Alloyangia pacifica: one gene and its partner. The main gene of each other region encodes a partner of the protein of the gene in region 2 in a complex. Links are inferred from orthologs where the notes say so. Each region holds a gene or a part of one and is shown on either strand. Other genes may lie near its edges.

Region 1 (8,815 bases), 590 kb from region 2 along the record:
ACCGCGGGATGCTCTCGCCCAGCCAACAGGGCGCCGCCCATGGTGAGCTTGGCCATACCCAGTTCCTGCCGGGCAATGCGCTGCGCTACGGGGTCGACGGAAATGGCGACGGGCGGGTCGATTTCTACAACCAGTACGACGCGCTGGCCTCCACCGCCAATTTCTTGCGCCAGAAAGGCTGGCAGCCCGGTCAGCCCTTTGGCGAGGGCACAGCGAACTTCCGCGTGCTGAACGAATGGAACGCCGCGACCGTCTACCAGCAGGCCATTGCCTTGGTTGCGCAGAAAGTCGGCTAGTTTACATTTACGCAACCCGGGGTGGTCCGATTTTTCTCAAATCGTCCTCCCCGGGACCTGTTTGAGACAAAGTTCTTCCTCATTTGGCGCGCAAAACTGGCGTCTAAGACCCTTGAGAAGGAACATGTGGATGACGGGCAAAGCCCCCTACGCGGCCCTCTACCTGCCCGACACGGCACGCCCGGATCTTGTCCAGTTGCTGAAAATGGCGGGTAAAACCCTGCTTGCGCATGACAATTCCTCGGGCCGCCCGCTTCTCGTCTCGCGCCGACGTCTGGCGCTGATGGGCGACCGCATGGGGCTCTGCCTGACCCATTTCGACGGAACGCGCGGCACGCCGCGCATCGTGCTGCGGGTGCTCTGCCGCGAAGGCGGTCTCGCCAGCGGCCCCAAGGCCATCGCGCTGCTGCTCGAGGCGGTGCGCCGGCTCTCGCCGCTGTGTGCGGCAACCGAGATCGAGTGGCTCTCTCCCCGGACCCGGCTCTCGCCAGAGACCTTGCCCGACCAACTCACCCGCCCGCCGCGCAAGCGACTTGCGCCGATCGACCCCGCAGCCGAGAAGCTGCTGGCCGAGGGAATCCGAGACGCCATGGCCGAGACGCTGACCGATCCCGCCGAGCCGACCATTCCCAGGGCCTCGGGGCTGCCCATGGTCGTTGCGGTGTCCGATCCGGCGCAGACGCGGCTGTCGCTGGCCGCCTGGGCGATGACCGGGCTTCTGGCGATGATCAACCTGCCCGTCGCCTTGGTGCTGGCCGCCGTCGCTCTAACACGCGGGATGGACATTCGCCTCGCGACGCAATTCCTCAGCTTCACCGTCCTCGGGGTCTTCCTCGACAATGCCGGACTGCTGAACCTGACGCTCTAAGGCGTGTCGGGCCCGCGCTCGACGACGAAGGTGTGGATCGAGAAGACCACCGCCTCCGTTTCGGGCAGCCGCACGAGGCACTGACGCTCCGAGCGCAGATAGGGCGCGGTCGCGGGGTTGGCCCGGTCCGTGTTGCTGCGCCGCGGCCCCGGCTGGAACAGCGTGGGATCGTCGTGAAACAGCCGGTTGAAACGCACCAGCGGTTTACCCGGGCCCACCCCGTCGAAGAGCCTCTGCACCCGGCGGCCGATGTTGTCATCATACTCGGGAATCGGAACGTGGATGACACTGAGCGGACGCGAGATCTTATCCGCCAGCCGCCAGCCCGCCGGGAAGCAGAGCGCCGCCCCTGTCAGAACATGTTCGTCGCCGCGTTTCTGCAGCAGGCACAGGTCTTCCTGAACCAGCACGCCGAGCGTGCCCATGGGGTCGTTCCGGTCGAGCGCCACCTCGACGCCGTCGGGCCGGGTCACCACCTCGCCTTTGCGCGTGAAGGACGCGGGCAGATGCGCCAGAACCACCTCGAGCAGTTCCTGCGCGGCGGGCATCGCGTCGGGCTCGATCGCCAGAACCGCCGCGCGCTGCGTCGCCAGCAGGCGCTCGCGTTCCGCCATCTGCGCGGCATAGGCATCGTCGACCTGCAGCCAGGCCGCCGGATCGAGCGGAGCGATCCCTGGCAGTGGCTTCATCTGAGTCAGGTCATGGGGAATCCGTGCCTGCACGATCATCACGTCATTCTCCGCTCTCGGCCCTCCAGAGGGGCAGCTTCTCGCGCAGCACGCAGACAGAGCGCTGCGGCGCGTAGCGCGGCAGATCATCCAGAGCCACCCAGCGAAGGTCGTGTGATTCCGCGTTCCCATGCAAGGGGTTCGCAGGGTCAGCCTCGAAGAGAAACCGCAAATCGTAGTGAAAATGTGCGGGCTCATCAGCGCGGGCGGGGATCTCGTGGATGTCGATGTCGAAAAGTCGCGGCGATAGCAGGCGAGGGGACAAACCGGTCTCTTCGACGATCTCGCGCGCGGCCACCCCCGCCACGTCCGGATCGCCGTCGCAATGTCCGCCGGGCTGCAGCCAGCGGCCCAGCTTGGCGTGATGCATCAGAAGCGTGAAGCCCCGGCAGGGAGAGACCACGAAGCCCGAGCCGGTGACGTGATCCTCCATCGGGTCTCGGGCATAAGGATCGGCCCCGCGCGTCATCAGCGCCCCGAGCGCCGCCCAGTTCTGCCGGTCGCGCGCGTCGCGCAGATCCATGGTCCACGGCAGATCGGTCATTTTCGCTCCTTGCGCGCCAAGGCCGGAAGCGATGCCCCCGGCCCTGTCATTGTCTCCATGGTCCACGCGCTCAGGGCTCGAGGTCACGCCCCAGCGCCTGTTCCAGCGCAGGCAGGAAGTCCTCGGTGTAGAGCGTGCCGGCCAGAGGGCCGACGTGCTTGTGCAGCACCGTGCCGTCGCCGCCGAGGATGAAGGTCTCGGGCGGGCCGGTTACCCCCCATTCGATCGCCGCGCGGCCCTGCGGATCAAAAGGCACACCGATAAAGGGCGAGCCGTCTTCGGTCAGGTAGCCCGAGGCGGCCCCGGTCTTGTCCTTGTAGTTCACGCCCACGATGCGCACGTCCTGCTCCTGCAGGTGCAGCAGCACCGGATGCTCTGCGCGGCACGGCGGGCACCAGCTCGCCCAGAAGTTCACCACGGTCACCTCGCCGGTGCGCAGATCCGCATCCGCCACCGGGGCAAAGCCGTCGAGCGTTGCCGGGGGCAAGGCCGGAGCCGGCTTGCCGATGAAGGTGGACGGCAGTGAGTTGGGATCGCCGCGCTGCATGCCGAAATAGGCCATCACCGCGAATCCGGCGAAGATCAGCGGCGGAATCACCATCAGGGGCGAGACCTTAGCCATGGCGTTTCACCCTCTGTTCGATCTTTTCGAGTTCGGCCCGGACGCGGCGGGAGCGGCGCAGGCTCACAGCGACCAGCGCACTGATCAGCGCCAGGCTCACCCCGTAGGAGGCGAGCACGGCAAAGGCGTATTTCCCCAGATCGGGCATCATGTCCGGCCCTCCCGTGCCAGCAGCGCGCGCGACCGGCGGGCGCGGATTTCGGTCTGCGTGCGCAGGAAGACCAGCGCCACGAAAAGCAACACGAAACCGGCGATGCAGACCAGCAGCGGATACCAGAAGACGTCGGCGACGTTCTCTTCCTTGTCCAGCGACAGCGAGGCGCCCTGGTGCAGTCCCTGGTTCCAGAACAGCACCGCGTAGCGCGACAAGAGCGCGAAGACCGAGCCGACAAGGCAGAGGATCGAGGTCAAATCCGCCGCGGTGTCATCGTTCTCGATCGCCGACCACAGCGCCATGTAGCCAAGGTAGAACAGGAAGAGGATCAGGAAAGAGGTGAGCCGCGGGTCCCAGGCCCACCAGGTCCCCCACATCGGCTGTCCCCAGAGCGCGCCGGTGGCCAGCGCGATGACGGTGAAGGTTGCCCCGATCGGTGCGGCGGCGCGCGCCGCCAGCGCCGAGACGTGGTGGCGGCGAACGATCCAGATCAGCGAGGCGGCCAGCATCATGATCCAGGCATTGATCGCCATCAGCGCGGCGGGCACGTGCAGGTAGATGATCTTGACCGTGGCGCCCTGCCGGTAGTCGTCTGGCGTGAAGAAATAACCCCAGACCAGCCCCACCCCGAGGCAAACCACTGCCGCGACCGACACCCAGGGCAGGATGCGGTCGGTGGTGCGGATGAACTTCACCGGATTGGCGTATTCCCAGATCGACATGCGGCTCCCCTAGCCCAGCTCGCGCCTCTTTACACTTCAAATATTCGGCAGCGGCAATGCTTGCCGGCGCCCTGTGACCTCTCAGCGCAGGTTGATCCTCAGCACCGCGGCGCTGGCGAAAGGCAACAGCGCCAATGTGCCGAAGCTGATCCCGGCCAGCATCAGCAGTGGCGTCTGCACCGCCAGCCCCTCGGCCCCGCGTCGCGCGACCTCTGCGCCGAAGATCAGCGTCGGCACATAAAGCGGCAGCACGAGGATCGACAGCAGCAGCCCGCCCCGTTTCAGCCCTACGGTCAGCGCCGCGCCGAAGGTGCCGATGACTGAAAGCGCCGGTGTGCCGAGTGCCAGCGAGACCAGCACCCAGAGGTATCCCGAGGGCGGCAGGCTCAGCAACACGCCGAGCGCGGGCGCGGCAAGCACAAGGGGCAGGCCGGTGGTGATCCAATGGGCCAGCGCCTTGATCGTGACGATTCCCTCCAGCGGCAGCGGCGCCGTGGCCAGAAGGTCGAGCGAGCCGTCCTCCCAGTCGAGCGCGAAGATGCGGTCGAGCGACAGCAGGCAGGCCAGCAGCGCGCCGATCCACAAGACGCCCGGCGCAATGCGGCTCAGCAGGCCGGTCTCGGGGCCGACGCCGAAGGGGATGAGGACGGTGACGACGAGGAAAAAGGCAAGTCCGAGGCCAAAGCCCCCACCCGCGCGAACCGCGAGCCGCAAGTCCCTGAGAAGAAGCGCAATCACAAGAAGGCCTCATCTTCCAGAGACACCCGGGGCGCGGCCTTGAAGGGGGTGACGTCAAGGACCTCTGCCTCGTCGAGTCCCAGATCGATATGGGTTGCCAGCAGCGCCGAGCCGCCCGCTGCGAGATGGCCGCGCACCGCCTCGGCAAAGCGCGCCACCGAGGCCGTGTCGAGCGAGACCGTCGGCTCGTCCAGCACCCAGACCGGGCGCCCGGTCACCATCAGCCGGGCCAGGCCCAAGCGGCGCTTCTGCCCGGCAGAAAGCGTCCCGGCCATGCGCTCCTCGAGCCCGCGCAGGTCGAAGGCCTCGAGAGCGGCCTCGATGTCGGTCTGCGCAAAGACCTGCGCCCAGAAGCGCAGGTTCTCGGTGACCGAGAGCATGGATTTCAGACCATCGGAATGAGCGGCATAGGCGATGCGTTCGCCCGCCCCCTCGATCTTGCCCTCGAAGGCCGGTTGCAGCCCGGCGATGGTGCGCAGCAAGGTGGTCTTGCCCGAGCCGTTCGGCCCGCGCAGCACGAGTGCGCGCCCGGAGGAGAGCGTGAAGCTCAGCCGCTCCAGCACGGGCACGCCGCCCCGGGCGACGGCCAGATCGCGAACAGTCAGGGTCATGGGCAGGGTCATGCCACGGGCTTACCCCAGCCGAATGGCCCGGGAAAGCGCGAAAGCCGCGCCGTGACAAGCTGTTGCAAGGTCATGGCTGGTCCGGCACAGGCGCCGCGGGCGCGGCCGGATTGGCTAAGGCTCTGAAGATGCCAGGTCAGACGGGCATGGCCGCCAAGGCCACCCGGCGTCCCTCGCCCAGCAGCACGTTGTAGGTGCGGCAGGCCGAGGGAGAGTTCATCACCTCGACCCCGACGCCCGCTTCTTCGAGCCGGCTCGACAGCGTCTTGGGCAGCAACGCGATGTCGCCCCCCGTGCCGACGAAGAGCACGTCGATCTTGCCCGCGAGCGAGACCAGCGTGTCCTCGTCCGACAGTCCCGCCCAAGGCTTCATGCCATCGGGAGAGAGGCAGACGCCGCCGTCGACAGGACGCCCGCCAATGCGGAAAAATCCCGGGCCGTAGCCTTCGACCGGCATCGCGTCGCTGAAGTTGATTTCATTCATCCGCATGGTTCTTCCCCTGGTCCCATACAGGCGGCCCGAAGCGGACCGCGGTCCCTGTGATCGCGCCGATCCCGCTGTGCACCCCTCCCGAAACGATGCACGAAGCATGATCATGCCGCGCTGCGGCAGCATAAGGCCGAAACATGAAAAATCAAAGCTAATTACCCCGCGCGACCATTGCCCCACTGCTTGGGGCGGGCAGCGGGCGGCGCAGGTGGAGGGCAAGCATAGCGGGGATATACGAAAGCGACAAAGCCCTAGACCAAAGTCTAGGGCTTTGCTCGCGCACCGGCGCAAAAACCGGCAGTCCGGCCCGAGATTGCACGTCTCGGGGCGCGCCGTGGCCGGTCTCCCGGCCCCGCAGGCCGGCTCAGACGCTGCTGCCGGTCTTCTTGGCCTCGGCCTCTGCCTCGGTCTTGCTCCAGTCGCGTTTGACGCCGAGCCAGAGCAGCACGGTCGAGGCGACGAAGACCGAGGAGTAAGTCCCCACGAAGACGCCCCAGATCATCGCGAAGACGAATCCGCGGATAACGTCCCCCCCCAGCGCGAAGAGCGCGAAGAGCGCCAGCAGCGTGGTGAAGGAGGTCATGAAGGTCCGGCTGAGAGTCTCGTTAATCGAGAGGTTCAGCACCTCCTTGAGCTCGGTTTTCTTGTACTTGATGAGGTTCTCGCGGACACGGTCGAAGACCACGACGGTGTCGTTGAGCGAATAGCCGACGATGGTCAGCAGCGCCGCGATGGTGGTCAGGTCGAACTTCATCTGAAGCTCGGAGAAGACGCCGATCGTCAGCACCACGTCGTGCACCAGCGCCAGCACCGCGCCGAGCGCGAACTGCCATTCGAAGCGCAGCCAGATGTAGATCAGCACCGCGCCGATGGCCAGAACCACCGCCTCGACCGCGGTCCAGATCAACTCGCCCGACACCTTGGGGCCGACGGATTCCACCGAGACGAACTCGATGTCCGGTGCAACGCCCTGCAGCGCCGCCTCGACCTGAGCGATGGTCTCGGGGGTGACGGCCTCTTCCTCGTCCTGCGCCTGGATGCGGACCATGGCGACGTTCTGATCCGGTCCGAAGGACGGGTCGAATACCTCGGAGATCACCACGTCGCCCAGCCCCAGCGCGCCGAGCGCGTCGCGGTAGGCGCCAACGTCCACCACCTCGGCGCTCTGCGTGCGGATGGTGGTGCCGCCGCGGAAGTCGATGCCGTAGTTCAGGCCGCGCACGCCGAAGCTGACCAGCGCCAGCACGATCATCAGGCCGGAGATGCCGAACCACAGCTTCCAGCGCTTGAAGAAGTCGAAGCTCGTATTGTCGGGAATGACACGAAGACGCATGGCTCAGACCTCGATGGTTTTGGGACGGCGGCGTTCGAACCACATCGAGATCAGCAGCCGGGTGACATAGATCGCGGTGAAGACCGAGGTGACGATGCCGAGGCCGAGGGTGATGGCGAAACCGCGCACCGGACCCGAGCCCATGACATAGAGGATGATCGCCGTGATGATGGTGGTGATGTTGGCGTCGACGATGGCCGACAGCGCCTTTTCATAGCCAAGCTCGATGGCCCGGGCCGGACCGCGCGCGGTCTTCAGTTCCTCGCGGATACGCTCGAAGATCAGCACGTTGGCGTCCACCGCCATACCGACGGTCAGCACGATGCCGGCGATGCCGGGCAGCGTCAGCGTCGCGCCGATCATCGACAGCAGGCCGAAGATCAGCCCGACGTTCACGATGAGCGCGATATTTGCGAAGATGCCGAAGAGCCCGTAGCTCGCCCACATGAAGCCGAGCACCGCGACGAAGGCCACGCCTGTCGCCAGCTTGCCCGCTTCGATGCTGTCCTGCCCCAGTTCCGGACCGATGGTCCGCTCCTCGAGGAAGTCGAGCCCGGCGGGCAGCGCCCCGGCGCGCAGCAGCACGGCGAGGTTTGTGGATTCCTCAACCGAGAACTGGCCGGTGATGATGCCCGAGCCGCCGGGGATGTGGCTCTGGATCACCGGGGCCGAGATCACCTCGTCGTCGAGAACGATGGCGAAGGGCGAGCCGATGTTGGCGGCGGTGTAATCGCCGAACTTGCGCGCGCCGCTCGGGTTGAAGCGGAAGGTCACCGCCGGCCGGCCGTTCTGGTCGAAGCTCGGCTGGCTGTCGGTCAGCTCCTCGCCGGTGACGACGGGCGCCTGCTCGAGCACGTAGTAGACCCCCTCCTCGTTCATCGCGGGCAAGAGCTCGTTGCCCACGCCGGGGGTGGTGTCGGCGTTGGTGGTGCGGCTGACGACCGGCTGGAAGGTCAGCTGGGCGGTGGTGCCGATGATGTCCTTGAGCTCGGCGGCCGAGCCGATTCCCGGCACCTGGATCAGGATGCGGTCGCTGCCCTGCCGCTGGATCGTCGGCTCGCGGGTGCCAACCTCATCGATCCGGCGGCGGATGATTTCCAGCGACTGCTGCATGGTGCGCTCGTCGGTGGCCTGTTTCTCGGCCTCCGAAAGGGTCACGACGATCTCGTCGCCCTGCCCGCTGACCTCGAGGTCGTTGGAGCCGGCGCCAGTGAGCGAGGTCACCGGACGCGCGAGACCGCGCACCAGCTCCAGCGCGCGGGCCATGCCGTCGGGGTTGGAGATGCGCACGCGCAGCTCGCCGGCCGGTGAGGGCTGCAGGCGGATGGTGCCGACCCTATCGCGCTCGGGGCGCAGGATGTCGCGCACGTCGGGCCAGAGCGCCTCGAGCCGCGAGGCGTAGACGTCGGCAACCTTTACCTCAGCGAGCAGATGGGCCCCGCCGCGGAGGTCGAGGCCGAGGTTGACCAACCCGGAGGGCAGCCAGCTTGGCCAGCTCGCGGCGGCCGCCTCGCGCTCGGGCGTGGCACCCGACTTTTCGATGGCGGCAACCGCGTCATTGTGGGATTCTACCCTGTTGTAGAACAGGTTAGGGCTGGCCAAGGCCAGCCCTACGATCACGAGCGCCCAGATGGTCAGGCGTTTCCAAAGATCGATCTGAAGCATTGTCTGGGGCGCTTTCGCGTTGGAATCAGGAC
Region 2 (12,767 bases):
CGGCGAGGTCGAGCGCATCCTGAGCATGGTCGACGGCGTCGTGCTGCTGGTGGACGCGGCCGAAGGCCCGATGCCGCAAACGAAGTTCGTGACCTCCAAGGCGCTGGCCCTCGGCCTGCGGCCGATCGTGGTGCTGAACAAGGTCGACAAGCCCGACGCCGAGCCCGACCGCGCGCTCGACGAGTGCTTCGACCTCTTCGCCTCGCTCGGCGCCGACGAAGACCAGCTCGACTTCCCGCACATGTACGCCTCGGGCCGCAACGGCTGGGCCGATGCCGAGCTCGACGGGCCGCGCAAGAACCTCGATGCGCTGTTCCGCCTGATCGTCGACCACGTTCCCGCGCCGAAGCAGATCAAGCACCAGGACGACGACTTCCGCATGCTGGCGACGACGCTGGGCAGCGATCCCTTCGTGGGCCGCCTGCTCACCGGCCGCATCGAGACCGGCCGCGTCAAGGTTGGCCAGACGGTGCAGGCGATCAGCCGCATCGGCCAGAAGATCGAGCAGTTCCGCGTCACCCGCGTGCAGGCCTTCCGCGGCCTCGCGCAGGCCGACATCGAAGAGGGACTCGCAGGTGACATCGTCAGCCTCGCCGGCATGACCAAGGCGACCGTCGCGGACACCATCTGCGCGCTGGCCGTGGACGAGCCGCTCGACGCGCAGCCGATCGATCCGCCGACCATCACCGTGACCTTCGGCATCAACGACAGCCCGCTCGCAGGGCGTGACGGCAAGAAGGTGCAGTCGCGCGTGATCCGCGAGCGCCTGATGAAGGAAGCCGAGGGCAACGTCGCGATCAAGATCGCCGACACCCCGGGCGGCGAGGCCTTCGAGGTTTCCGGCCGGGGCGAACTGCAGATGGGCGTTCTCATCGAGAACATGCGCCGCGAGGGCTTCGAGCTCAGCATCTCGCGCCCTCAGGTTATCATGAAGGAAGAAGACGGCCAGCGCATGGAGCCGGTCGAGGAAGTCACCATCGATGTGGATGACGATTACACCGGCGCGGTGATCGAGAAGATCACCGGCCCGCGCAAGGGCGAGCTCGTCGAGATGAAGCCCGCCGGCGCCGGCAAGACCCGCATCGTGGCCCATGTGCCCTCGCGCGGGCTGATCGGCTACCACGGCGAATTCCTCACCGACACGCGCGGCACCGGCGTTCTGAACCGCGTGTTCCACGGCTGGACGGCGCACAAGGGCGCGATCGAAGGCCGCCGTGCGGGCGTGCTGATCTCGATGGAGAACGGCGAGGCCGTGGCTTACGCGCTGTGGAACCTCGAGGATCGCGGCAAGATGTTCCTCGGCGCCCAGGCCCCGGTCTACACCGGCATGATCATCGGCGAGCACAGCCGTGACAACGACCTGGAAGTGAACCCGCTGAAGGGCAAGAAGCTGACCAACGTCCGCGCCTCGGGCACCGACGAAGCCGTCCGCCTGACCACGCCGATCACCCTGTCGCTGGAAGAGGCCATCGCCTACATCAACGACGACGAGCTGGTGGAAGTCACCCCGACCGCGATCCGCCTGCGCAAGCGCTACCTCGACCCGCACGAGCGCAAGCGCCAGTCGCGCAGCCAGTAAACCCGGCGCGCGGGCTTCGGGGGCTCTGCCCCCGGCCCCCCGGGCGTAGTTGCCAAGAAGAGAAGATGAAAGCGCGGTCCCACTGGGACCGCGCTTTTTTCATGCCCCGGTACAGCGGGATCAGCCGAAGGGGCCGCGGAAGATGAAGAAGGCGCCGAGCGCGATGAAGCCAAAGCCGACGGCGTGGTTGAGCGTCAGCGGCTCCTTCAGCCAGAAGGCAGAGAAGCCGGCGAAGACGATCAGCGTGATGACTTCCTGCAAGGTCTTCAGCTCGGCGGCCGAATAGACCCGGTGGCCGAGCCGGTTGGCCGGCACCGCGAGCCAGTATTCGACCAGGGCAATGCCCCAGCTGATAAAGACCACGGCCCAGAGCGGCGCGCCGGGAAAGCGCAGGTGCCCGTACCAGGCCATGGTCATGAAGAGATTTGAGGCCACCAGCAGCAGGACCGGCAGCAGATGCGCGAAGCTCAATCGCGGGCGCTCACTCGCTGGTTTCGACGATCAGCAACTCGCGCTCCGATGCGCCACGCGCGTGGCCCAGGGCCTCCTGGTACTCGGGCGAGTGGTAGCAGGCCTCTGCAGCCTCGACCGAGGGGAATTTCGCCACGACATTGCGTGGCCGCTCCTTGCCCTCGAGCTGCACGTAACGACCGCCGCGGGCGACGAATTCCCCGCCGTGCTTGGCGATCGCGGGACCGGCGAGCTTGGCGTACTTGCCGTAGGCCTCCTCGTCGGTGACGGTGACATGGGCGATCCAGAGAGCGGGCATTAGAGTCCTTCCACGATGACGAGATCGCGCGTCGAGGCGCGCAGGGCGATGGGCAGGATGCGCTGGTATTCGGGTGAGTTGTACCAGCGTTCGGCGGCGATGCGGCTGGGGAATTCCACCACCACGTGACGGCCCGGCCCCTCGCCTTCGACAAAGGCCTGCGGCCCGCCTTTCACAAGGAAGCGCCCGCCGAATTTCTCGGCGAGCGCAACGGTTTGCCCAGCATAGACGGCATAGTCCTCGGGGTCTGTGACCTCGATGCGGGCGATCATGTAAGCAGTCATAAGCTCCTCCCTAAGCGATTGATTAGCCTACCAGAACTGCCTCGGCCGCCGCAATGGCCGCCTCGGCCTGGCTGGCATCCTTGGCGCCGCCCTGTGCAAGGTCCGGACGCCCGCCGCCGCCCTTGCCTCCAAGCGCCGCGACCGCCGCCTTGACCACATCCACCGCCGAGACGGTGGCCTTGAGGTCCTCGGTGACGCCAGCGGCCACGGCCACCTTGTCACCGGTGTCGGCGATCAGCAGCACCACGCCGGAGCCAAGCCGCGACTTGTGCTCGTCGATCAGCGGGGGCAGATCCTTGCCCTGGACGCCCGAGAGCACCTGGCCGACGAACTTCATGCCGCCCACCTCGCGGGCCTCGCCGCCGCCGCCTTGACCGGCACCGCCAGCCATGGCGAGATCGCGGCGCAGCTGGGCGACCTCGTTCTCGAGCTTGCGGCGCTCGTCGAGCAGCGCGGAGACGCGGGTGACCGCCTCTTCGCCGCTGACCTTGAGCAGCCCCTCGATGCCCGAGAGGGCCTTGTCACGGCGGCGCAGCGCGGCCATGGCAGCCTCGCCGGTCAGCGCCTCGATGCGGCGCACGCCGGCCGAGGAGGCGGTTTCCGAGGTCAGGGCGAACAGGCCAATGTCGCCGGTCTGCGCGACATGGGTGCCGCCGCAGAGTTCCAGCGAGTAGGTCTGCCCGTCCGAGCCCTTGCCCGATCCCGGCAGCGCGCCCATGGAGACCACGCGCACCTCGTCGCCGTACTTCTCGCCGAAAAGCGCCTGGGCGCCGAGTGCGCGGGCATCGTCCGGGGTCATGATCCGGGTGCTCACCGCCGAGTTCTGGCGGATGAAGGCGTTCACCTCGGTCTCGACCTGCGCGATTTCCTCGGCACTGAGCGCCTTGGTGTGCGAGAAGTCGAAGCGCAGGCGATCCGGCGCGTTCAGCGAGCCGCGCTGCGCGACGTGATCGCCGAGCGCGCGGCGCAGGGCCTCGTGCAGCAAGTGGGTTGCCGAGTGGTTGGCGCGGATCATGCCCCGGCGCGTGTGGTCGACCTCGAGCACCGCGGCCTCGCCACGCTTCACGCTGCCCTCGGAGACCTCGCCGATGTGGAGGAAGACGCCCTCGACCTTGCGGGTGTCGGTCACGGTGACCTTGCCGCCCTCGGTGCGGATCACGCCGGTATCGCCGACTTGGCCGCCGCTTTCGCCGTAGAAGGGCGTCTGGTTGAGCACCAGCGTCACCTTCTCGCCTTTGGCGGCGGTCTCGGCCAGCGCGCCGTCCTGCACCAGCGCGAGGATCTGGCCCTCGGCGGTCTCGGTGTCGTAGCCGAGGAAGTCGGTGGCGCCGTGCTTGTCGGCGATGTCGAACCAGACGCGGCTGTCGGCGGCCTCGCCCGAGCCGGACCAGGCGGCGCGCGCCTTGGCCTTCTGTTCGGCCATGGCGACGTCGAAGCCTTCGGTGTCGACGGTGCGGCCCTGCTCGCGCAGCGCATCCTGCGTCAGATCGAGCGGGAAGCCGTAGGTGTCATAGAGCTTGAACGCCGAGGCGCCGGGCAGCTCGGCCCCTTCGGGCAGGCCGATCAGCTCTTCGTCGAGCAGCTTGAGGCCGCGGTCGAGGGTCTGGCGGAAGCGGGTTTCCTCGAGCTTCAGCGTCTCTTCGATGAGCGGCTGCGCGGCGCGCAGCTCGGGGTAGGCCTCGCCCATCTGGCGCACCAGCTCGGGCACGAGGCGGTGCATCAGCGGATCCTGCACGCCCAGGAGGTGCGCGTGGCGCGCGGCCCGGCGCAGGATGCGGCGCAGCACGTAGCCGCGACCGTCGTTGCTGGGCATCACGCCGTCAGCGATGAGGAAGGAGGTCGACCGAAGGTGGTCGGCGATCACCCGGTGGTGGGTCTTGCCGGGACCGTCGGGATCGCTGCTGGTGGCATTGGCCGAAGCCTCGATCAGCGCGCGCATCAGGTCGGTGGCGTAGTTGTCGTTGGTGCCCTGCAACAGCGCCGCGACCCGCTCGATGCCCATGCCGGTGTCGATCGACTGCATGTCCAGCGCGCGCATCGAGCCGTCCTCGAACTGCTCGTTCTGCATAAAGACGACGTTCCAGATTTCGATGAAGCGGTCGCCATCCTCCTCGGGCGAGCCCGGAGGGCCGCCCCAGAACTTCTCGCCATGGTCGAAGAAGATCTCGGTGCAGGGGCCGCAGGGGCCGGTCGGCCCCATCTGCCAGAAGTTGTCCGAGGTGGCGATGCGGATGATCCGGCTTTCCGGCACGCCGATCTTCTTCCACAGCTCGAAGGCCTCGTCATCGGTGTGATAGACGGTGGTGTAGAGCCGCTCGGGCGAGATGTCGAAATGCTTGGTCACCAGTTCCCAGGCAAAGGGGATCGCCTCGGCCTTGAAGTAGTCGCCGAAGGAGAAGTTGCCGAGCATCTCGAAGAAGGTGTGGTGCCGCGCGGTGTAGCCCACGTTGTCGAGGTCGTTGTGCTTGCCGCCGGCGCGCACGCATTTCTGCGCGGTGGTGGCGCGCTTGTAATCGCGCTTCTCCACCCCGGTGAAGCAGTTCTTGAACTGCACCATACCGGAGTTGGTGAACATCAGCGTGGGGTCGTTGCGGGGAACAAGCGGGCTCGAGGGCACGATCTCGTGGCCCTGCTTGGCGAAGTAGTTCAGAAACGTCGAGCGAATGTCGTTCAGCGTGGGCATGGGTGTTCTCTTGCGCCTCGTCTGCGGGTTCCGGACGGGTGTATCTCCCCATCCCGCGCCTGTCCATAAGCCGCCCGCGAAAAGCGCGATCGGCGTGAGGAGCTGCGTTCTGTCCCGATCAGATGTGGCACCGACGCGGCGACGTCTGGTCTAGAGCCGCAGTCGCCGCCGTGCCGGCAGGGCCTCGTCGGCCACCAGCCAGAGACCCGAGCCGATCACCAGCGCCGCGCCGAGACTGGCGCCGACGCCGGGCATCTCGCCAAAGCCGAAAACCCCGATGCCCACCATCCAGACGAACTGCAGGTTCATCAGCGGTGTCGCCACATAGGCCGGGAGCAGCCGCAACGCCTCGACCGAGACGAAACGCGCACCGAAAAGGAAGAGCGCGTAGCCCGCGACCCAGAGCCAGTCGGCCAGCGGCATTGGCTGCCAGACGAAAGGGAGCGCCACGCCCATGACCAGCGCCAGCGCGAGGTTGGGCCAGAAGACCTGTGCCAGCGGCTTGCGCTCGCGCCGCGCAATGGCGCGGGCGGCGACCATCGACGCGGTTCCGGAAACGGCCCCCAGCAGCGCCCAGACATGCCCCGCATCCACCCCTGCCCGGCCCTCGGGCACAAGGGCGAGAAGGCCCGACGCACCGAGCGCCAGCGCCAGCCAGGCAGCGGGGCGCACCGGCTCGTCGAGAGCCACGCCCGAGAGCGCGGCGGCGATGAGCGGCATCAGCCCGATGAAAAGGAAGACGTCGGCGAAGGGCAGAAGGCGAAACGCCTGGAAAAAGCCGATCGCCGCAAGCACGGTCAGCAGCGATCGCAGCGCCATGGTGCCCCGGCTCTGCACCCCCAGCGCCGCGCGCAGCGACCCCTGCCGCCGCGCCGCACAGAGCGCGAAGAGCAGCACCAGCGCCGAGGAGACGGCCAGGAATTGCGGCGCCGCGTAGCTTCCCGCGATCAGCTTGGTGATCCCGTCAGCAGCGGCGATGAGCGCGGTGTAGAGCGCGACCAGCGCGGCGCCGGCGAGCGCGGCCCTCATGCCCGGCCCGCCCGGGCGAAGCCCTCGAAGAAGGCGTCGAAATGCGCCGTCTCGCGGGCCATGAGGTCGAGCAGGTCGATCACCCCGGGCGGCAGCGCCCCCTCCATGCGGCGGCGCATCACCGTCCAGTCGGCGCTGCGCCGCCCCTTCATCGCAAAGAGCGCCCGCGACAGCTCGCGCAGCGGCGCCATCCGCCGGGGCGCCCGATCGAAGTGCATCCGCCCCGGCTCCAGTGGCTTGCGAAAGGGCTCCTCTCCTGCCAAGGCCAGCTGCCAGTTGCAGACGAGGAAATCGTGGTAGCCGTCCTGCAGCGGGCCCTGCGGGTCCGTGTCGACATGGAAAAGCTGCGTCTCGCGGCTCAGCCAGCCGGTCCAGAGCGGCGGCGGCAGCTCCCCAGCGTAGCGCAGCGCAATGCAGACCTCGGCCAGCAGGTCGGAGTTCTGCTCGAGAAAGGCAAGGTTGCCCGCGAAGTGCAGGCTGGTCAGTGCCTCGGACTCCAGCCGCGGATCGCGGCGCCCGTATTCGCTGAGGTAGAACACGATATGGGTAAGCTCGTAGGCGGCCTTCTTATTCGGCAGCGCAAAGATACCGGGCCGGGCGCAGAAGCCGCGCAGCCGGTCCTCGAGGCCCAGATCGGCCGGACCGGAGACCCCCCGCCGCGCCAGCAGCCGCCGCGCTTCCATGCGCTGCAGATCCGACAGCTCTGCGCCGGGCGCAGCGGACGCGGCTATGCTCTGCGCCATGCGCGCCCCGGTCTCGCCCGGCATGCCGAGGTCTTCGAGATCGAGCACCATGGACAGCAGGAAGCGGTAGTATTGCGGGAAGAAGGCCAGCCGCGCCTCTGCGCTGGCATAAAACTCGACATGCGGCAGCAGCGCCCGGGGGCCGATCCCGGCCCATGTCGCCGCGCCGGTGCAGTCGAGGATGTTGAGCAGCTCGGCGTTCTCCTTGAGCCAGAACACATCCTCCTCGCTGCGCCGATGCTGCGCGAAACAGGCGATCAGCGCCGCGATGCGCGTGTCCGGGTCGGCGATGCGCGGCACCGGGTGGAGGGCGATGACATTGGACATGCGGAGGGCCTTTCTGCGCGGGCGTGCGGGAAACAGGCAAGGGACAGGCGGGCACCAAGACGGTGCCCGCCCGTGCGCGACGGGCTCAGGCGCCCGATGTGAAGAGCGCCGTGGCGTCGCCGGCGCCGAGCTCCGAGCGCAGCGGCGCAGCGCCGGAGGTGAAGAGACCGACCGCCTCGCCCGCGGCGGTCACCGGCCCGGCGCCCGAAGTAAAGAGCGCCGCACCCTCTCCCGAGGCGATCTCGACGCCGGCAGGTGCTGCCCCGGAGGTGAACATCTCGATCCCGCCGCCGAGCAGCGTTTCGGCCTCGGCAGGCGCCGCGCCCGAGGTGAACATGGCGCAGCCCTCGCCGCCGAACATATCGGCCTCGACACGGTGCTGCGCTTCTGCGGTCACGAATTGCTTGAGTTGAGCAGTCATGGAAGTTCTCCCTGGTTGGATTGACACGAGAAACGTGCTTCAGGGTTTCTTGCGATGATTGCTTCAGGCAATATGGTTTCTTGTTAAGGTAGATTAATACAGGAGTTCTTCACAGAAACAATGACTTACAATTTCGTCGCTTCGCGCGACAATCTCTCTTCCCCACAGAAGATTCTTTTCTGGGGATAGTTTCCGCTGCGTCATTCAAATCACAGAATTGGCGACGAATCGTCGGTGCCGGCCGCCGAATCACCCGCGAATCCGGCCCGCCGCACTTGTCCCTCAGCCGGCTTTGCGCGATAGCTGGCGCAACTTCCGGAGGGCTCCAGATGAAGATCGCCACCTTCAACATCAACGGCATCAAGGCGCGCGTCGGTGCGCTGACGGACTGGCTCGACGAAGCGCAGCCCGATGTCGCGCTCTTGCAGGAGATCAAGTCGGTCGACGAGGCCTTCCCGCACGAGCTTTTCGAGGAGCGCGGCTACAACGTCGAGACCCACGGCATGAAGAGCTTCAACGGCGTGGCGATCCTGTCCAAGCACCCGCTCGAGGACGTGAGCCGCGGCCTGCCCGGCGACGACAGCGACGAGCAGGCGCGCTGGATCGAGGCGACCGTGGTGGGAGAGAAGGAGGCCCTGCGCCTCTGCGGGCTCTACCTGCCGAACGGCAACCCGGTGGAGTTCGACGCCGATGGTCAGCCGATCCGGGACGGCAAGTATGGCTACAAGCTGGACTGGATGGACCGGCTGCACGCGCGCGCGCAGCAGCTTCTGGCCGACGAGACCCCCGCCCTCATGGCCGGCGACTACAACATCATTCCTCAGGCCGAGGATGCCGCCAAGCCGCAGGCCTGGGAGAACGACGCGCTCTACCTCCAGCAGAGCCGCGACGCCTTCCGCCGCATCCTCAACCTCGGCTACACCGAGGCCTTCCGCGCCCGAGTGCAGGGGCCGGGGCATTATTCGTTCTGGGATTATCAGGCCGGGGCCTGGCAGCGGAACAACGGCATCCGCATCGACCACGTGCTGATGACGCCGTCCTGCGCCGACCTGATGACCGACTGCGGCATCGACCGCGACATCCGCGGCCGCGACAAGCCGTCGGACCACGTGCCGGTCTGGGTCGAGCTGGATCTCTGAGCCCCGCCCCCTCGTCCGTCCCGGTTCCGCCCCCGAACCAAGCCAAGAAAATGGCCCGCGCTTGCACCCGCGCGGCGCCCGTCTTACATCTGAGTAGAACAGTCTGACAGCGGAGTCCGCCCACATGGCAATAGAAGCGACGGAGATCGAACAGCTCATCCGCGCCGCCTTCCCCGAGGCCAAGATCACCATCACCGACCTCGCCGGAGACGGCAATCACTATGCCGCGGAGGTCATCGACGAAAGCTTCCGCGGCCAGAACCGTGTCCAGCAGCAGCGCGCCGTCTACGCCGCGCTGAAGGGCAAGATGGACGGCAATCATGGCGAGCTGCACGCGCTGGCGCTCACCACCAAGGCCCCCGAGTAAGACACACACAGCAAGATTAGACATCCACGCCGCGCCCCTGCCGGGCGGCGCGCGCAGACAGGAGACAGAGATGACGACCGACGCAACCACCCGTATCGAAGAAACGGTGAAGGCGAACGACGTGGTGCTCTTCATGAAGGGCACCAAGACCATGCCGCAATGTGGCTTCTCCAGCCGCGTCGCAGGCGTGCTCAACTACATGGGCGTCGACTACCTCGACGTGAACGTGCTGGCCGATGACGCCATCCGCCAGGGCATCAAGGATTACTCGGACTGGCCGACGATCCCGCAGCTCTACATCAAGGGCGAATTTGTCGGCGGCTGCGACATCATCACCGAGATGACCCTCTCGGGCGAGCTCGACACGCTGTTCGAGACCAGCGGCGTGACCTACGACAAGGATGCCGCCGAAAAGATCCGCGAAGCCAACGCCTGATCCGCGTCCGGATCTGCAAACGTGACCCAGATCACCCTCCGCACGGCGGCGAGTCCCGAGGATTTCGCCGCCGTGCGTGCGCTCTGCCTCGCCTACCGCGAGGACCTGCGCGCCCACCATCCCGCCGCCCCGGCGCTGGTTGCGCTTTTCTATCCCGACCCCGCATACAACGAGCTGCTGGATGCCCTGCCCGGCAAGCATGACGCCGTTCTGCTGGCCGAGCGCCAGGGCGCCCCGGTCGGCTGCGCCATGTCGCAGCGGCTGCCCGACGGCAGCACCGAGATCAAGCGGGTCTACGTCGCCCCCGAGGCGCGCGGCCAAGGGCTCGCGGCTCAGCTGGTGGAAGAGTTGGCCACCCGCGCCCGCGCCGCCGGTGCGCCGCTTCTGCGGCTCGACACGATGAAGACGCTGGCTGCCGCCTGCCACCTCTACGCCAAGCTGGGCTTTGTCGAGCGCGGCCCCTACCAGCCCATCCCGGACGTGGCGCTGCCGCACCTGCGCTTTTTCGAACGAACGCCTTGAACACGGGTCATCCCGGCTGGGTGACCACCAGCGCGCCGGTTTCGGTCGCGACCACCGTGTGCTCGTATTGCACGACCGGCGCGCAGGGCTCGCTGTAGAGCGTCCAGCCGTCCTCGCCCTCGCTGGCCCACTGCCCTCCCATCGACAAAAACGGCTCGACGGTGAGCACCAGCCCCTTGGTGATCCGCCGCCGCTCGCCGCGCACGGGCCAGGTAGGGATCTCTTCGGGGTATTCATGCAGGGAATGGCCGACACCGTGGCTGGCGAGATTGCGGATCAGCGTGTAGCCCTTGCTGCCGGCAAACCGCCCGATGGCCGCGCCGATCCCCGCGAGAGGCCGATCCGCGCCAACCTGTGCAATGCCGATCTGCATGGCTTTCTTGCCATCGCGGCACAGCCGGTCGAGTGGCGCTTTCACCGGCGCCACCCGAAAGGTCGCGCCGGTGTCGGCAAAGATCCCGGCCTTCGAGGCCGAGACGTCGATGTTCACCAGATCGCCGCGCTGGATCACCCGCGGACCGGGGATGCCGTGGGCGATCTCCTCGTTGATGCTGATGCAGGTGGCGCCGGGGAAGTTGTAGCTCGTCTCGGGAGCCGATTGCGCACCCTCGGCTTCGAGCATCGCGCGGCCGATCTCGTCGAGCTCCAGCGTCGTCATGCCCGGCTCGATCGCCTTCGCCATGCCCTGCAGGGCGTTCGCGACGATCCGGCCGATGTCCTTCAGCCCGGCAAGGTCGTCCATGTCGTTGATCGTCATCTGCAAATCCCACGTTGCGAGGGCGCAGACTAGCCGGAAGCGGCGGCAATGTCTTCCGTCACAAGCGGGCAGCCCGCTTGCACCAGCTGCAATCCGCAGCCGATACGCCTAAGCGCCAAGGCAGTGTCAGCTCCCGGCGTTGGGATCCTCGTAGACGCCCTGTTCCTTCAGCGCGTCGATCACCTCTTTGGGCATGTAGGTTTCGTCGTGCTTGGCGAGGATCTCGCTCGCCCGGAACACGCCATCGACATAGCGCCCGGTGCCGACCATGCCCTGGTTCTCGTCGAAGAGGTCCGGCAGCACGCCCTCGAAGACCACCGGCACCGAGGCGCCGCCATCGGTCACCGAGAAGCTGATCTCATGCCCCTGGCCGCGCACGAGCGAGCCTTCCTCGACCAGCCCGCCAATGCGGAAGGTCTCGTTCGGCGAGGGCGGTGCCTCGACCACCTGGCTCGGCGAGCGGAAGAAGTTGATCCCGTCGCGCATCGCATAGCCGATCAGCGCGGTCGAGACGACCAGCGCCACCGCGGCCAGCGCCACGACCTGGATGCGCCGCTGCTTCTTCAGCGATTTGAGACCCATTGCCTTCCCCCCGACATGCATGCGGTTCTCTCTATATGGCACCTTAAGGCGCCGAGAGCACCGCTCCAAATCAAATTGCGTCACCGCGCCGCGGCCCGCCCGCTCTTCGAGACGGAACTATCCCCGAGGTGTGGGGCCTGCGCGCCCGCTTTGTCCTGCCCGCGAGCAGCACGCCCCGCCCTGTCGTGCCCGTCGGGGGCGGGCGCTAGGCAGCCTCGAAGCTCAAAGGCCGCTTGAGGAACTGGGTCGCATGCACCGAGACCTTGCGCGGATCGCCGGTGGTCAGGAAACGGCTCTCGGTCCCGCTGCCGTACATGTCTGGATGGCGCTGGAGGTAGTCGGCAAGCGACTCTGCCACGAGGTTCGCCTGCGAATAGACCGCGACTCCCTCTCCCAGAGCCTCCTGGAAGACCTCGAGCATCAGCGGATAGTGGGTACAGCCAAGGATCGCCGCCTGCGGCTCGGGCATCTTGCGTTTCAGCGCCTCGACGTGGCTGCGCACCAGCGCCTCGGCGAGGATCATGTCACCCTCTTCGATGGCATCGACGAGACCGCCACAGGCCTGCGCCTCGACGTCGACGCCGATGGCACGGAAGGCCAGCTCGCGCTGGAAGGCACGCGAGCGCACCGTGGCCGGCGTGGCAAAGAGCGCGACGTGCTGCACCGCGACCTCGCGCGGCGGCGAGTTGTCGCCCCATTGCCGCTCGGTCAGCGCCTCGATCAGCGGCACGAAGACCCCCAGGACGCGCTTGCCCTTGGGCAGGCCGCCCTCCTGCATCCGGCGCAGCGCCGCCGCCGAGGCGGTGTTGCAGGCGAGGATCACCAGATCGCAGCCCGCGTCCCAGAGGCGGTGCACCGCATCGACGGTCAGTTTATAGATGTCATCCGCGTCGCGCACGCCATAGGGCGCGTGCCGGTTGTCGCCATAGTAGACCAGCGGCACCTCGGGCAGCCGCTTTGCGACCGCGTCGAGAACCGTGAGCCCGCCAAGCCCGGAATCAAACACACCAACCGCCATTCTCTGCCCTCCTTGCCGGGACGCACACCCGGCCTGCCTCACGTGACGCTGCGCCGACTCACGTGGCGCAAGCCCCGAAGACCGGTCTTACGGCGCTTTGGGATGGAGATC

The links.
Region 1: the proteins of ccmE (region 2) and ccmB are in contact, whole or in part, in a solved structure (PDB 8CE8), measured with the Escherichia coli proteins. The link is inferred for Alloyangia pacifica from one-to-one orthologs.

Annotation. Positions count from the first base shown.
Region 1 is NZ_CP022189.1:1,256,108-1,264,922, reverse strand. What follows is about bases 2,845-5,841. They hold ccmB (heme exporter protein CcmB), read right to left. Parts: upstream 4,673-5,841; coding sequence 4,016-4,672; downstream 2,845-4,015. Other genes in these bases: CEW88_RS06035 (Mth938-like domain-containing protein), read right to left, coding at 5,432-5,785; ccmA (heme ABC exporter ATP-binding protein CcmA), read right to left, coding at 4,669-5,283; CEW88_RS06050 (heme ABC transporter permease), read right to left, coding at 3,206-3,934; ccmD (heme exporter protein CcmD), read right to left, coding at 3,051-3,209; CEW88_RS06060 (DsbE family thiol:disulfide interchange protein), read right to left, coding at 2,845-3,058. Also shown: CEW88_RS06080 (lytic murein transglycosylase), read left to right, coding at 1-296; CEW88_RS06075 (hypothetical protein), read left to right, coding at 427-1,164; CEW88_RS06070 (heme-dependent oxidative N-demethylase family protein), read right to left, coding at 1,161-1,892; CEW88_RS06065 (NUDIX hydrolase), read right to left, coding at 1,897-2,436; more of CEW88_RS06060, read right to left, coding at 2,507-2,844; protein translocase subunit SecF, read right to left, coding at 6,150-7,118; protein translocase subunit SecD, read right to left, coding at 7,122-8,783; preprotein translocase subunit YajC, read right to left, coding at 8,809-8,815. UniProt on the Escherichia coli protein: Required for the export of heme to the periplasm for the biogenesis of c-type cytochromes.
Region 2 is NZ_CP022189.1:1,841,466-1,854,232, forward strand. Bases 9,911-12,767 are described here. They hold ccmE (cytochrome c maturation protein CcmE), read right to left. Parts: upstream 11,639-12,767; coding sequence 11,183-11,638; downstream 9,911-11,182. Other genes in these bases: CEW88_RS08865 (GNAT family N-acetyltransferase), read left to right, coding at 9,911-10,299; map (type I methionyl aminopeptidase), read right to left, coding at 10,307-11,056; murI (glutamate racemase), read right to left, coding at 11,844-12,656. In the rest of the region: translational GTPase TypA, read left to right, coding at 1-1,579; CEW88_RS08815 (DMT family protein), read right to left, coding at 1,700-1,996; CEW88_RS08820 (DUF1330 domain-containing protein), read right to left, coding at 2,061-2,348; CEW88_RS08825 (DUF1330 domain-containing protein), read right to left, coding at 2,348-2,632; alaS (alanine--tRNA ligase), read right to left, coding at 2,655-5,315; CEW88_RS08835 (DMT family transporter), read right to left, coding at 5,466-6,344; CEW88_RS08840 (DUF6902 family protein), read right to left, coding at 6,341-7,414; CEW88_RS08845 (DUF6749 family protein), read right to left, coding at 7,500-7,835; xth (exodeoxyribonuclease III), read left to right, coding at 8,165-8,974; CEW88_RS08855 (BolA/IbaG family iron-sulfur metabolism protein), read left to right, coding at 9,099-9,341; grxD (Grx4 family monothiol glutaredoxin), read left to right, coding at 9,412-9,777; more of CEW88_RS08865, read left to right, coding at 9,799-9,910. UniProt on the Escherichia coli protein: Heme chaperone required for the biogenesis of c-type cytochromes. Transiently binds heme delivered by CcmC and transfers the heme to apo-cytochromes in a process facilitated by CcmF and CcmH.